4 regions of the Serratia sp. TSA_198.1 genome follow, and region 1 is predicted to be linked to each of the others. Evidence: predicted binding sites of a transcription regulator. Region 1 holds the regulator's gene; each other region holds the start of a gene.
What was found. The regulator CRP, encoded in region 1, controls carbon source genes, mostly activating them, when cyclic AMP is high. The targets are predictions, from matches to a motif close to ATGTGANNNNNNTCACAT.
Positions count from the first base shown of each region.

Region 1 (3,125 bases):
TGATTGGCCATCAGGTCGCGACGGTATAACGGATGCTGGGTGCGCAGCAGGCGAGCGATGCGGCTGAAGTGGTAGTAACAGAACTGACCCACCGGATTGTCGGGGTGCTGTGCGGCCACTTTTTCCAATGCTGCCAGCTCGTTGGTCATACTGAAGCGCTGGGAGTATTGATGATAGAGAATATCGTGCGCCACCGTGCGCAGCCGGCCGGCAATCACCTGCGCATTGCGGCGGATAATCGCCTCGGCCTGGCTCTGCTCCACCAGTTTTTGCACTTCTTCCGGCAGGTGCAGGCTGACGGTAATGTGTTCTTGTAAATCCAGCGCGACCTGAAAGGTTCGCTGCAGGCGTTTTTGCTCGAGATTATTGGCGTGCGGCAAAAAGTTGAGCTGCTGATACAGCAGGCTGATCAGGTCCATCACTTTTTGCTGGCGCACCAGCAGTGGCGGTAACGCGGTTTGCGGATCGGTATGTTGGGTTAACAGGGAATACTTGGCTTCGAAGTAGTCCGCCAGTTCCAGATAAAGCTGGCTCAACGATTCGCGCATCGGCTGTTCTTTCCACAGCTTGAACCAGAACCAGGTGAACAGGCCGTACCAGGCGGTACCCACCACATACAGTAAGGGGGCGTACCACAGCGGCACCGTGCCGGCCATGCTGAGAGAAAAGATGGCGGCGATCAACGCGGCGGGGAGCAGGCGGGCATGTAACGGGCTGATCTCGCCGCTGACGCCGAGCAGCAGAGCCAGGCCGAGCATCAACGCCGGCAGCGGCAATTGCCACAGCAACGCCTGCTGCAGCAACAGGCTGCTGAGTGCAAACAGTGAGCCGCCGACGATCAGGCGTTTGAAAAAACGTTTGTGGGGCGTGTCCAGCCCGGCGATGTTACAGCAGGCGGGAACCAGGGAAAACAGCAGGCCGAGTTGCAGGTGGCCGATCAGCAGGCCAAAGAGCACCGGCAGACACAGCACCAGCGTTTGCCGCAGTGCGTAATTGACTTCCGGGTGGTAAATCAGTCGACGCCACATGATCGGTCGGGGCATAAAAAAACGGCGCGAATCATCGCGCCGTTTTTTCAGTGATTAACGTGTGCCGTAAACGACAATGGTTTTGCCGTGGGCGGAGATCAGGTTTTGATCCTCCAGCATTTTCAGAATGCGGCCGACGGTTTCACGTGAACAACCGACGATCTGACCAATTTCCTGGCGGGTGATTTTGATCTGCATGCCGTCTGGGTGGGTCATGGCATCGGGTTGTTTCGCCAGGTTCAGCAGCGTTTGCGCGATGCGACCGGTAACGTCCAGGAAGGCGAGGTTACCCACTTTCTCTGAGGTCACTTGCAGGCGGCTTGCCATCTGCGCTGACAGGCGCATCAGGATGTCCGGGTTGACCTGAATCAGTTGGCGGAATTTCTTGTAAGAAATCTCAGCCACTTCACAGGCGGTTTTCGCCCTGACCCAGGCGCTACGCTCCTGGCCTTCTTCAAATAATCCAAGCTCGCCGATGAAATCCCCCTGGTTAAGGTAGGACAAGATCATCTCTTTACCTTCTTCATCTTTAATCAGCACCGCGACGGAGCCTTTTACGATGTAGTAAAGCGTTTCGGCTTTTTCACCTTGGTGAATCAGCGTACTTTTGGATGGATATTTGTGGATATGGCAATGAGACAGGAACCATTCGAGTGTAGGGTCTGTTTGCGGTTTGCCGAGAACCATTCGCTGTTATCCTCTGTTGTTATCGCTGCCTTGTGTCACAGGGGTCAGAGTTCCCTGTAAAACGTGCTGTCGCCGTTGTTTTAAGGGTGGCTGGCAGCAGGTTTTGAGGCGTGTCATAAATATACGCTGTCGCTCTAGCATATTAACTTGCCGGGAGAGCTGCAAGCTACATTCTATTAACATACCGGTAAAGGAGCCTTTCTCTGGGAGTTTCCCTGAAATCAGTGTCCCGGAAAGATTTATTGCGGCTCTGTTTGTAGCACAGAGTGAGGCGGGTGTCTCGTGTTGTCTTGCTTGCGCATGACCAGCATCAGGTTCCGTTGCCAGTTTCTATGCGAAAGCGTACTCTGATTTTAAGAAATTAATCGGAGTGACCAATATGCAGGCAAGAGTTAAGTGGGTGGAAGGGTTGACGTTTCTGGGGGAATCCGCGTCTGGCCATCAGGTGTTGATGGACGGCAACGCCGGCGATAAAGCCCCCAGCCCGATGGAAATGGTGCTGATGTCGGTGGGGGGATGCAGCGCTATCGACGTGGTGTCGATCCTGAAAAAAGGGCGTAATGACGTGCGTGATTGCGAGGTGAAATTGACCTCCGAACGGCGTGAAGAAGTGCCGCGCGTCTTTACCCATATCAACCTGCATTTTATCGTGACCGGCAAAGGTCTGACCGACAATATCGTTGAACGTGCGGTGAACCTCTCCGCCGAGAAATACTGCTCGGTGTCGTTGATGCTGAACAAGGCTGCCAGCGTGACTCACAGCTTTGAAATCCGCGACGTAGCGTAACGCGCAAGAATAAAGGGGCGCGGCCAACTGCCGCGCTCCGACCTATTACCCGATTTTTTTGCCTTCCAGCAGTTGCTGCACCAGCGGCGCCATGATCAGTTCCATCGCCAGCCCCATTTTGCCGCCCGGCACCACCAGCGTATTGATGTGCGAGATAAAAGAGCCTTGCAGCATCGCCAGCAGGTAAGGGAAATCGATCTGATCCAGCCCGCGGAAGTGAATCACCACGAAACTTTCATCCAGTGAAGGGATGGCTTTGGCGGCGAACGGGTTGGAGGTATCCACCGTCGGCACGCGCTGGAAGTTGATGTGGGTGCGCGAGAACTGCGGCGTGATGTAGTTGATATAATCCTCCATCGAACGCACCACCGAATCCATCACCGCTTCACGTGAATGCCCGCGCTCGCCGGTATCGCGGATCAGTTTTTGGATCCACTCCAGGTTAACGATCGGTACCACGCCGACCAGCAGATCGACATGTTTGGCCACGTCGGTATGTTCGGTAACCACGCCGCCATGCAACCCTTCATAGAACAGCACGTCGGTCGGCGCCGGCAGCGCTTCCCAAGGTGTAAAGGTGCCGGGGACCTGGTTATAAGGCACCGCTTCGTCGTAGGTATGAA
Region 1 is NZ_JBQZFP010000007.1:19,214-22,338, reverse strand. Features, by position in the region: gene ACUTSW_RS21680 (YccS/YhfK family putative transporter) at 1-1,028, opposite strand, end outside; gene crp (cAMP-activated global transcriptional regulator CRP) at 1,083-1,715, opposite strand; gene ACUTSW_RS21670 (OsmC family protein) at 2,095-2,502, shown strand; gene ACUTSW_RS21665 (phosphoribulokinase) at 2,548-3,125, opposite strand, start outside.

Region 2 (3,125 bases), on a different contig from region 1:
GGATGGGTTGCCGTCAGCCTGGGGCTGATCGGCTGGGCCGGCTTCCTCGGTTGCACCGCCTATTTCGCCTGTCCGCAGGGCGGGCTGAAAGGGTTGTTGATCAGCTCGCTGACCAGCTGTAGCGGGGTGTTTTGGGCGATGGCGATTATTCACGGCAGCGACCTGGCGCCGGGTTGGAGCATGCTCGGCTACTTGCTGACCGGTATAGTGGCCTTCCTGATGTGCATTCAGGCCAAACAGCAGTGGTTGGGGTTCGTGCCCGGCACCTTTATCGGTGCTTGCGCTACCTTTGCCGGCGGGGGCGACTGGCCGCTGGTGACGGCCTCTTTACTGGTGGGGCTGGTGTTTGGTTACGCGATGAAAAACAGCGGGCTGTGGCTGGCGGCGCGCAGCGAGAAGGCGAAAATGCCTGACGTGGCTACCGCGCATTCAAATAGTGCCGCCGAGTGAAATGCGGTAGTGCAAGTCAACGCGCTCAATGCACGGCACCCCTTTTATGCGCTTCAGCAGGATCTCGGTGGCTACCTTGCCGATATCAAAGCGGGGAGTAATCACGCTGGCGATGCCCGGCGTGGTGGCTTTACCGATATCCAGACCGTGAAAACCTGACAGAGCGATGTCCTGCGGGATCTTCAACCCAAGCCGCAGGCACTCCTGCAACACGCCTACCGCCAGATCGTCGTTAGTGCAGAGTATGCCGTCCAGATCAGGATAAAGCCGACGCGCCATTGCCAGCATATCGGAGCCGACCGAGACCGATGAAACCTTATGCGGCGTGATCTGGCGTGGGGGCAATCCCTGATTTTCCATCGCCCGGCAATAGCCCTGAAAGCGTTTCAAGTCGCGTGCATCGGACATGGCACCGAAATAGACCACCTGGCGTTTACCGCTGGCAAGCAGCGCTTCGGTCATGTCATAACCCGCCTGATAGTTATCGAACCCCACGGCAATTCGCCCTGCCGGCCCTTCAAGATCCATCACCTGCGCCACCGGGATTTTTGCCGCCGTCAGGTACTTTTCCGCCCGCAGAGTGTGCTGTGAATCGGTAAGGATCAGCCCGGCGATCGGGTAGGCCAGCAACTGGACGATGTGCTCTTCCTCGCGTTCGCGGCTGTAGTCATAGTTCACCACCAGCGTTTGATAACCCTGATCCAGAGTGACGGATTCGATGCCGGCCAGCAGATCGGCAAAGATCTGGTTGTTGAAGGAGGGGACTAACACGCCGATGCGCGGTTTTTGGTTCGAACGCGCTTCATCCGTGTCGGTGAAGTTCACCTCTTTCATCACGTCGGCGATGCGCGCGGCGGTGTCGGCCGCCACCTTTTCCGGCGTACGCAGATAGCGGCTGACGGTCATTTTGGTCACACCGGCGAGCAGCGCGATATCTTGCAGCGTAACGCGTTGGTTCTTCATTCTGGAGCCTTAGCAGGGTGGGGGCGGAGAAATCGCGGATAACCCCATGTTAGCAAATCGATTTGGTGATAACAATCAACGTCATAAAGTATAAAAATCCTATTTATCAATGGAATATGTCAATTGTTTGGCCTGTGCGACTGCGCGGCGTCACGTTAAAGGTAACAGCTTTTAGTAACATGATTTTAAGTGATGCAGCTCACGTTTTTGCCGGCGGCAATCCGGTGAGATAGGCGCCTGTTCTAACTGAATGACAGGGATCGGGGAACCTCATGAACAACTTATTTTCGCTGGATAATAAAAAAATACTGATTACCGGCGCGTCACGGGGCATTGGTTTTCTGCTGGCGCGCGGGCTGGCGCAGTACGGCGCGCACATTCTGGTCAACGCCACCAGCCGGGAAAACGCGCAGCGCGCGGTGGATGCGCTGCGGCGTGAAGGCTTCAGTGCCGATGCCGCCCCTTTTGACGTGACCGACTCGCAGGCCATTCATGCCGCCATTGAGCAGATTGAGGCGGAAATGGGCGCGATTGATGTGCTGATTAACAACGCCGGTATTCAGCGGCGCCATCCCTTTACCGAATTCCCGGAAAAAGATTGGGACGACATTATCGCCGTCAATCAGAAAGCGGTATTTATGGTGTCGCAAACTGTGGCGCGCCATATGGTGCAGCGCCAAAGCGGCAAAATTATCAACATTGGCTCGATGCAGAGTGAGCTGGGGCGCGACACCATTACGCCCTATGCCGCCTCCAAAGGTGCGGTGAAAATGCTGACGCGCGGCATGTGCGTGGAGCTGGCGCGTTACAACATTCAGGTCAACGGCATCGCGCCGGGCTATTTCAAAACCGAAATGACCCAGGCGTTGGCGGACAATCCGGAGTTTACCGCCTGGCTGACCAAACGCACCCCGGCCGCACGCTGGGGCGATCCGCAGGAGTTGATTGGCGCGGCGGTGTTTTTGTCGTCCAAAGCGTCGGACTTTGTTAATGGCCATTTGCTGTTTGTCGATGGCGGCATGTCCGCTGCGGTATAACGACCTGTTCAACGGAAAATCATGATGAAAATTCAAACCCGGTCCTGTGTGGTCAACGGCAAATATGATGTGGCGGTGGTGGAGCAAGAGGTGGAATATCAGGGAACCGGCACACTGGTGAAAATCACTCGTGGCGGAATCTGTGGTTCAGATCTGCATTATTACCAGGAAGGTAAGGTCGGCAGTTTTCAGGTGCGTCAGCCGATGGTGCTTGGCCATGAGGTGATCGGCGAAGTGGTGGCCAGCGATTCGGCGCTGCTGACAGCGGGCCAGAAAGTGGCGCTGAACCCCAGCAAGCCATGCGGGCAGTGCAAATATTGTCTGGCGAATCAGCAAAACCAATGTACCCAAATGCGTTTTTTCGGCAGCGCGATGTATTTCCCGCATGTTGACGGCGCGTTCACCCAATACAAGGTGGTCGATAGCGCGCAGTGCATTGCGTTCGACGCCGATCGCGACGAAAAGGTGATGGTGTTTGCCGAACCCCTGGCGGTGGCGATCCACGCCGCGAAGCAGCCCGGTGAAGTCAAAGGGAAAAAGGTGTTCGTGTCCGGTGTCGGTCCGATAGGCTGCTTACTGGTCGCGGCGCTGAAGGCGTTGGGTGCCGGTGAAATTGTCTGCGCCGATCTCAGCCCGCGCTGCCTGGATATTGCTGAGGAAATGGGGGCCGACGTC
Region 2 is NZ_JBQZFP010000002.1:429,987-433,111, forward strand. Features, by position in the region: gene ACUTSW_RS13425 (DUF1097 domain-containing protein) at 1-450, shown strand, start outside; gene ACUTSW_RS13430 (LacI family DNA-binding transcriptional regulator) at 430-1,413, opposite strand; gene idnO (gluconate 5-dehydrogenase) at 1,686-2,450, shown strand; gene idnD (L-idonate 5-dehydrogenase) at 2,475-3,125, shown strand, end outside.
Region 2: a site for CRP is predicted at 1,601-1,618, ahead of idnO (gluconate 5-dehydrogenase). Genes of this name have one in related genera too.

Region 3 (3,125 bases), on a different contig from region 1:
GTATTGGCATTGTTGGTGGTCATGCAATTGACTGCCTGCGGCGATAAAGAGCCGGAACAACGCAAGGCGTTTGTTGATTACTTACAGAATACGGTCATGCGCAGCGGCGCGAAAATCCCGACGCTGAGCGAAGATCAGAAGCAGAAATTCGGCAACTATGCCGGTGATTACGCCATCCTGGTCGGTTTTTCACAGCAGTTGTCCAAATCGCTGGATGCCAGCCTGACGCCGGCGTTGGATCAGATTAACCAGATCCGCACCGCGCAGGATTACATGAGCAAGCGCGATTCCCTGCAGCAATCCGTTGGGGCGCTGAACCTGCTGGGCCAGCAGATTCAGTCTGCCAAGTCACAGGCGGACACCTCCCGGGCGGCGCTGAAGCAACCTGACGATCTGAAAGCCGTTTATAATCAAGTGTATGACAAGATTGTCACCGGGCCGGCCAATGCGCTGATGCCGGTTATCCCTACCACCGCCAGTTTCGTTCAGGATCTGGTGCAGGTCGGGGATTTCCTGCGCACTCAGGGCAATCAGGTAAGCTTTAACAACAACGGCGTGCAGTTCCGTACTTCTCAGCAGGCAACGCAGTACAACACCATGATGTCGAATCTGGTGGCCAAGCAGCAGGATTTGCTGAATGCACAGAAAACCGTCGCTAGCGTGACCCAGTAATTGTTTTTTAAGAGGCCGGCTTGCCGGCTTCTGTTATTTATCCCCCCAGCTTTCCAATAGCTTGCTCACTTCTTCTCCATCGCTTCTGTACTACACTTCAATTAATCATCGTATTTCGTCATGTAGTTTTCTTACATTCATCACGTCGCTATTTCCCTACGGGATGAGTGCTCACAGGGAAGGTCTTCCCCAAACCAGGATTCGGTAGTCACCGATAAAATAAATTGTGATTGATATCACAATTTAAAAACAAACACGCGACGTTAAAGTGTGATGATAATCACTATTTTTGCGCATTTACGCAGGTTTTGTTCTCGTTGTGTTTTTTTTACACGGAGTAATTGTGACGAATATCACTATAAGTGCCCGGTGCATGGGGTGTTTGGTGTGACATTGATCACGAAAATTCCGTGAAGTTCGCGTGGTAAAAACAGCGTGATAGAGTCCACTCGCAGACAGCACCAACACGGCTGGATCGTAACAACAATAATCACGCGCTCTATTGTCAGCGCGTAACAATAGGGGTGTGTTTTATGTTTTCACCAGACATCAAAGTCAAAGTTCAAAACTTTGGCCGCTTCCTGAGCAACATGGTGATGCCCAACATTGGCGCCTTTATCGCCTGGGGTATCATCACCGCATTATTCATTCCTACCGGCTGGCTGCCGAATGCAACTCTGGCCAAACTGGTTGGCCCGATGATCACCTACCTGCTGCCGTTGCTGATCGGTTTCACCGGTGGGCGGCTGGTGGGGGGCGATCGCGGCGGTGTGGTCGGTGCCATCACCGCCATGGGGGTGATCGTCGGTGCAGACATGCCGATGTTCCTCGGTGCAATGATCGCCGGTCCGCTGGGCGGCTGGGCGATCAAGCATTTTGACCGCTGGGTCGACGGCAAAATCAAAAGCGGTTTCGAGATGTTGGTGAACAACTTCTCGGCCGGCATTATCGGTATGCTGCTGGCGATTTTGGCATTTATGGCCATTGGTCCTCTGGTGGAAGTGCTGTCGAAACTGCTGGCGGCCGGTGTGCACGTCATGGTGGTGAACAACCTGCTGCCGTTGGCGTCCATTTTCGTCGAGCCGGCGAAAATCCTGTTCCTGAACAACGCCATCAACCACGGTATCTTCTCGCCGTTGGGCATTCAGCAGGCCACTGAGGCCGGCAAGTCAGTGTTCTTCCTGATTGAAGCCAACCCGGGCCCGGGCATGGGCGTGCTGATGGCATACATGTTCTTTGGCCGAGGCAGCGCCAAACAGTCTGCAGGCGGTGCGGCGATCATTCACTTCCTCGGCGGTATCCACGAAATTTACTTCCCGTACGTGCTGATGAATCCACGCCTGCTGCTGGCGGTGATCCTGGGTGGTATGACCGGCGTGTTCACGCTCACCATGCTGAATGGCGGCCTGGTGTCTCCGGCTTCGCCTGGCTCCATCCTGGCGGTGCTGGCGATGACGCCGAAGGGCGCTTATTTTGCTAACCTGGCGGCGATCGGTGCAGCCTTCGCCGTGTCCTTCGTGGTCTCCGCTTTCCTGCTGAAAACCTCCAAAGTGAAGGACGAGGACGATCTGGAAGAAGCGACCCGCCGCATGCAGGAGATGAAATCTCAGGCTAAAGGCGGTGCCGCAGTACAGGCTACGGTGGACGGCGATCTGACTACCGTACGTAAAATCATCGTCGCCTGCGATGCGGGCATGGGGTCCAGCGCCATGGGTGCCGGCGTGCTGCGCAAAAAAGTGGCGGACGCCGGGCTGAAAAACATCTCCGTGACCAACAGCGCCATCAACAGCTTGCCGGACGATGTGGATCTGGTGATTACCCACCGCGATCTGACCGAGCGTGCGATGCGCCATGCGCCGCAGGCCCAGCACATCTCGCTGACCAACTTCCTCGACAGCAAGCTGTACAGCGATCTGACCGAACGCCTGGTAGCGGCCAACAAAACCACCGACAACCAGCAAAAAGTCATCAGCACGTTGGACGACAGCTTTGAAGCGACCGAGCAAAACCTGTTCAAACTGAGCGAAAGCAACGTGTTCCTTAACCTGCAAGCCAGCGACAAAGAGCAGGCGATACGCTTCGCCGGCGAACAGCTGGTTAAAGGCGGCTACGTAGAGCCGGAATACGTCCCGGCGATGCTGGAGCGTGAAAAACTCACCTCCACCTATCTGGGCGAGTCGATCGCGGTGCCGCATGGCACCATCGAAGCCAAAGATCGGGTGCTGCGCACCGGCGTGGTGTTCTGCCAGTATCCGCAGGGCGTGCGTTTCGGGGATGAAGAGGATGAAGTGGCGCGGCTGGTTATCGGTATTGCCGCCCGCAACAACGAACATATCCAGGTGATCACCAGCCTGACCAACGCGTTGGATGACGAAGGCGTCATCGAGCGGTTGGCGAATACCACCAGCGTGCAGGAAGTGCTGGACCTGCTGGGTGGCAAAAAAGTCGGATAA
Region 3 is NZ_JBQZFP010000005.1:233,670-236,794, reverse strand. Features, by position in the region: gene ACUTSW_RS19810 (DUF3053 domain-containing protein) at 1-672, shown strand, start outside; gene ACUTSW_RS19805 (PTS mannitol transporter subunit IICBA) at 1,206-3,125, shown strand.
Region 3: a site for CRP is predicted at 941-958, ahead of ACUTSW_RS19805 (PTS mannitol transporter subunit IICBA). Genes of this name have one in related genera too.

Region 4 (3,125 bases), on a different contig from region 1:
GGCGGTTTCGTCTTCGCTCTGCGCGTGTTGCCGGTGATCGTGTTCTTCTCCTCGTTGATTGCCGTACTGTATTACCTGGGCATCATGCAACTGGTGATCCGCGTATTGGGTGGCGGTTTGCACAAACTGCTGGGCACCTCACGCACCGAATCGCTGTCGGCGACCGCCAATATTTTCGTCGGCCAGACCGAAGCCCCGCTGGTGGTGCGTCCGTATATTGCCACCATGACCCAGTCAGAACTTTTCGCCGTCATGTGCGGTGGTCTGGCCTCGGTGGCAGGTTCGGTGCTGGCCGGCTATGCCCAGATGGGCGTACCGCTGGAATACCTGATTGCGGCGTCGTTTATGGCTGCGCCGGGCGGGTTGTTGTTCGCCAAGCTGATGGTGCCGGAAACCGAACAAACCCACGATAAAGATGATGCGACGAAACTGATCGCCGAAGATGACCGCCCGGCCAACGTGATCGATGCGGCGGCGTCCGGCGCGGCATCCGGTATGCAGTTGGCGTTGAACGTCGGCGCCATGTTGCTGGCGTTTATCGCGCTGATCGCCTTGCTGAACGGCATTCTCGGCGGTATCGGCGGTTGGTTCGACTACCCGCAGCTGTCGCTGGAGTTGATGCTCGGTTGGGTCTTCTCGCCGATCGCCTTCCTGATTGGTGTCCCCTGGCATGAGGCGATGACCGCCGGTTCGTTTATCGGCCAGAAGATTATCGTCAACGAATTTGTCGCTTACATGAACTTCGGCGCCTATTTGCGTCCGGACGACGTGGTGGCGGCGGAAGGCTTGCAGGTGCTGTCGACACATACCAAGGCGATCATCTCCTTTGCGCTGTGCGGCTTTGCCAACCTGTCATCGGTGGCGATCCTGCTCGGCGGCCTGGGCAGCATGGCGCCGAACCGTCGTCACGATATCGCGCGCTTCGGCCTGAAGGCGGTCGCGGCCGGCACGCTCTCCAACCTGATGAGCGCCACCATCGCCGGGTTCTTTTTGGCGCTGTAAGCCAGGCAAGGTTCCGCAATGGCGCGCCAAGCCCTATTGCGGGACACCGCCTATACTCTAAGACGGGCACGCGATGTCGTGCTCGTCGTCTGCATCCGTTTCTTTAGCGAATTTGTGAACGATATCGCGTTATTTTGTGATGTTCTTCACATATAATTCCGGCCTGTTACAGTGTTATTTCATATAGTGTGACTCTGAGCGCGAATTGCCCCGGGCGATCGTGTTCAAATAGCTATTACTGACCCTGCACGATATGCAGGGCCAAGTGCGGTGAGAAGGATCTCAGTTGCCGCCGTGGGAACCCGTTCCCCAGCGCTATCTTCAAGGAACCAAGTCCGCTCGCCAACACCCAGGTTCGCAGTTGGAGAGTTTTATGACCGAATTAACCGCAGCAGCGCAACGTGCGCTGGCCCTGATGGATTTAACCACGCTGAACGATGACGACACCGATGAGAAAGTGATCGCGCTGTGTCGTCAGGCCAACAGCCCGGCTGGCCATACGGCGGCCATCTGCATTTATCCGCGCTTTATTCCGGTGGCGCGCAAGACTCTGCGTGAGCAAGGGACGCCGGACATCCGCATCGCAACCGTCACCAACTTTCCGCATGGCAACGACGATATCGACATCGCGCTGGCGGAAACCCGTGCGGCTATCGCCTATGGCGCCGATGAAGTTGACGTGGTGTTCCCGTACCGCGCATTGATCGCCGGTAATGAGCAGGTCGGTTTTGAACTGGTGAAGCAGTGCAAACAAGCCTGCCAGGCGGCCAATGTGCTGCTGAAAGTGATCATTGAAACCGGCGAGTTGAAGCAGGCTCATCTGATCCGCAAGGCATCGGAAATTGCCATCGACGCCGGTGCCGATTTTATCAAAACCTCTACCGGTAAAGTGCCGGTCAACGCCACGCTGGAAAGCGCAGAGCTGATGATGTCGGCGATCCACGATCTGGGCGTCGCCAAAACGGTGGGGTTCAAACCGGCCGGCGGTGTGCGCACGGCAGAAGATGCGCTGCATTATCTGCAACTTGCCGATCGTATTCTGGGTGAAGGCTGGGCGGATGCGCGTCATTTCCGTTTCGGTGCTTCCAGTCTGTTAGCCAGCCTGCTGACGACGCTGGGCCACAGCACCGCAGCGCCTGGCAGCGGTTACTGATCGATAACGTCGGCAAGGCGCGATGCAGCGCCTGCCTGCACCCTACATTCGCTCAATCAGGGGGATGCTTTGTTCCTGGCACAAGAAATTATTCGTAAAAAACGTGACGGTCAGCCGTTGACCGAGGCGGAAATCCGCTTTTTCATCAATGGGATCCGTGACAATGTGGTTTCCGAAGGTCAGATCGCCGCGCTGGCGATGACCATTTATTTCCACGATATGACCATGCCGGAGCGCGTGGCGCTTACCATGGCGATGCGTGATTCCGGCACCGTGCTGGATTGGAAAAGCCTGTCGTTGAACGGGCCCTTGGTCGACAAGCACTCCACCGGCGGCGTGGGCGATGTCACTTCGCTGATGCTCGGCCCGATGGTGGCCGCCTGCGGTGGCTACGTGCCGATGATTTCCGGCCGCGGTTTGGGCCATACCGGCGGTACGCTGGACAAGCTTGAGGCGATCCCGGGTTTTAACATTTTCCCGGACGACAACGCCTTCCGCAAAATTATTCAGGACGTTGGCGTGGCGATTATCGGCCAGACCAGCTCGTTGGCACCGGCGGACAAGCGTTTCTACGCCACCCGCGACATCACCGCCACCGTGGATTCGATCCCGCTGATTACCGCTTCTATTCTGGCGAAGAAGCTGGCGGAAGGGCTGGACGCGCTGGTAATGGACGTTAAAGTCGGCTCCGGCGCCTTTATGCCGACCTATGCGCTGTCGGCCGATCTGGCGCAGGCGATCGTCGGCGTGGCCAACGGCGCAGGATGCAAAACTACTGCGCTGCTGACCGACATGAATCAGGTGCTGGCCTCCAGTGCCGGCAATGCGGTGGAAGTGCGCGAAGCGGTGCGTTTCCTGACCGGCGAATACCGCAATCCGCGCCTGCTGGAAGTGACGATGGCGCTGTGCGTGGAAATGCTGCTTTCCGGCGGTCTGGCGAAAGATGACGCCGACGCGCGCGCCAAGCTGC
Region 4 is NZ_JBQZFP010000003.1:248,885-252,009, reverse strand. Features, by position in the region: gene ACUTSW_RS15765 (NupC/NupG family nucleoside CNT transporter) at 1-1,002, shown strand, start outside; gene deoC (deoxyribose-phosphate aldolase) at 1,376-2,155, shown strand; gene deoA (thymidine phosphorylase) at 2,225-3,125, shown strand, end outside.
Region 4: a site for CRP is predicted at 1,137-1,154, ahead of deoC (deoxyribose-phosphate aldolase). Genes of this name have one in related genera too.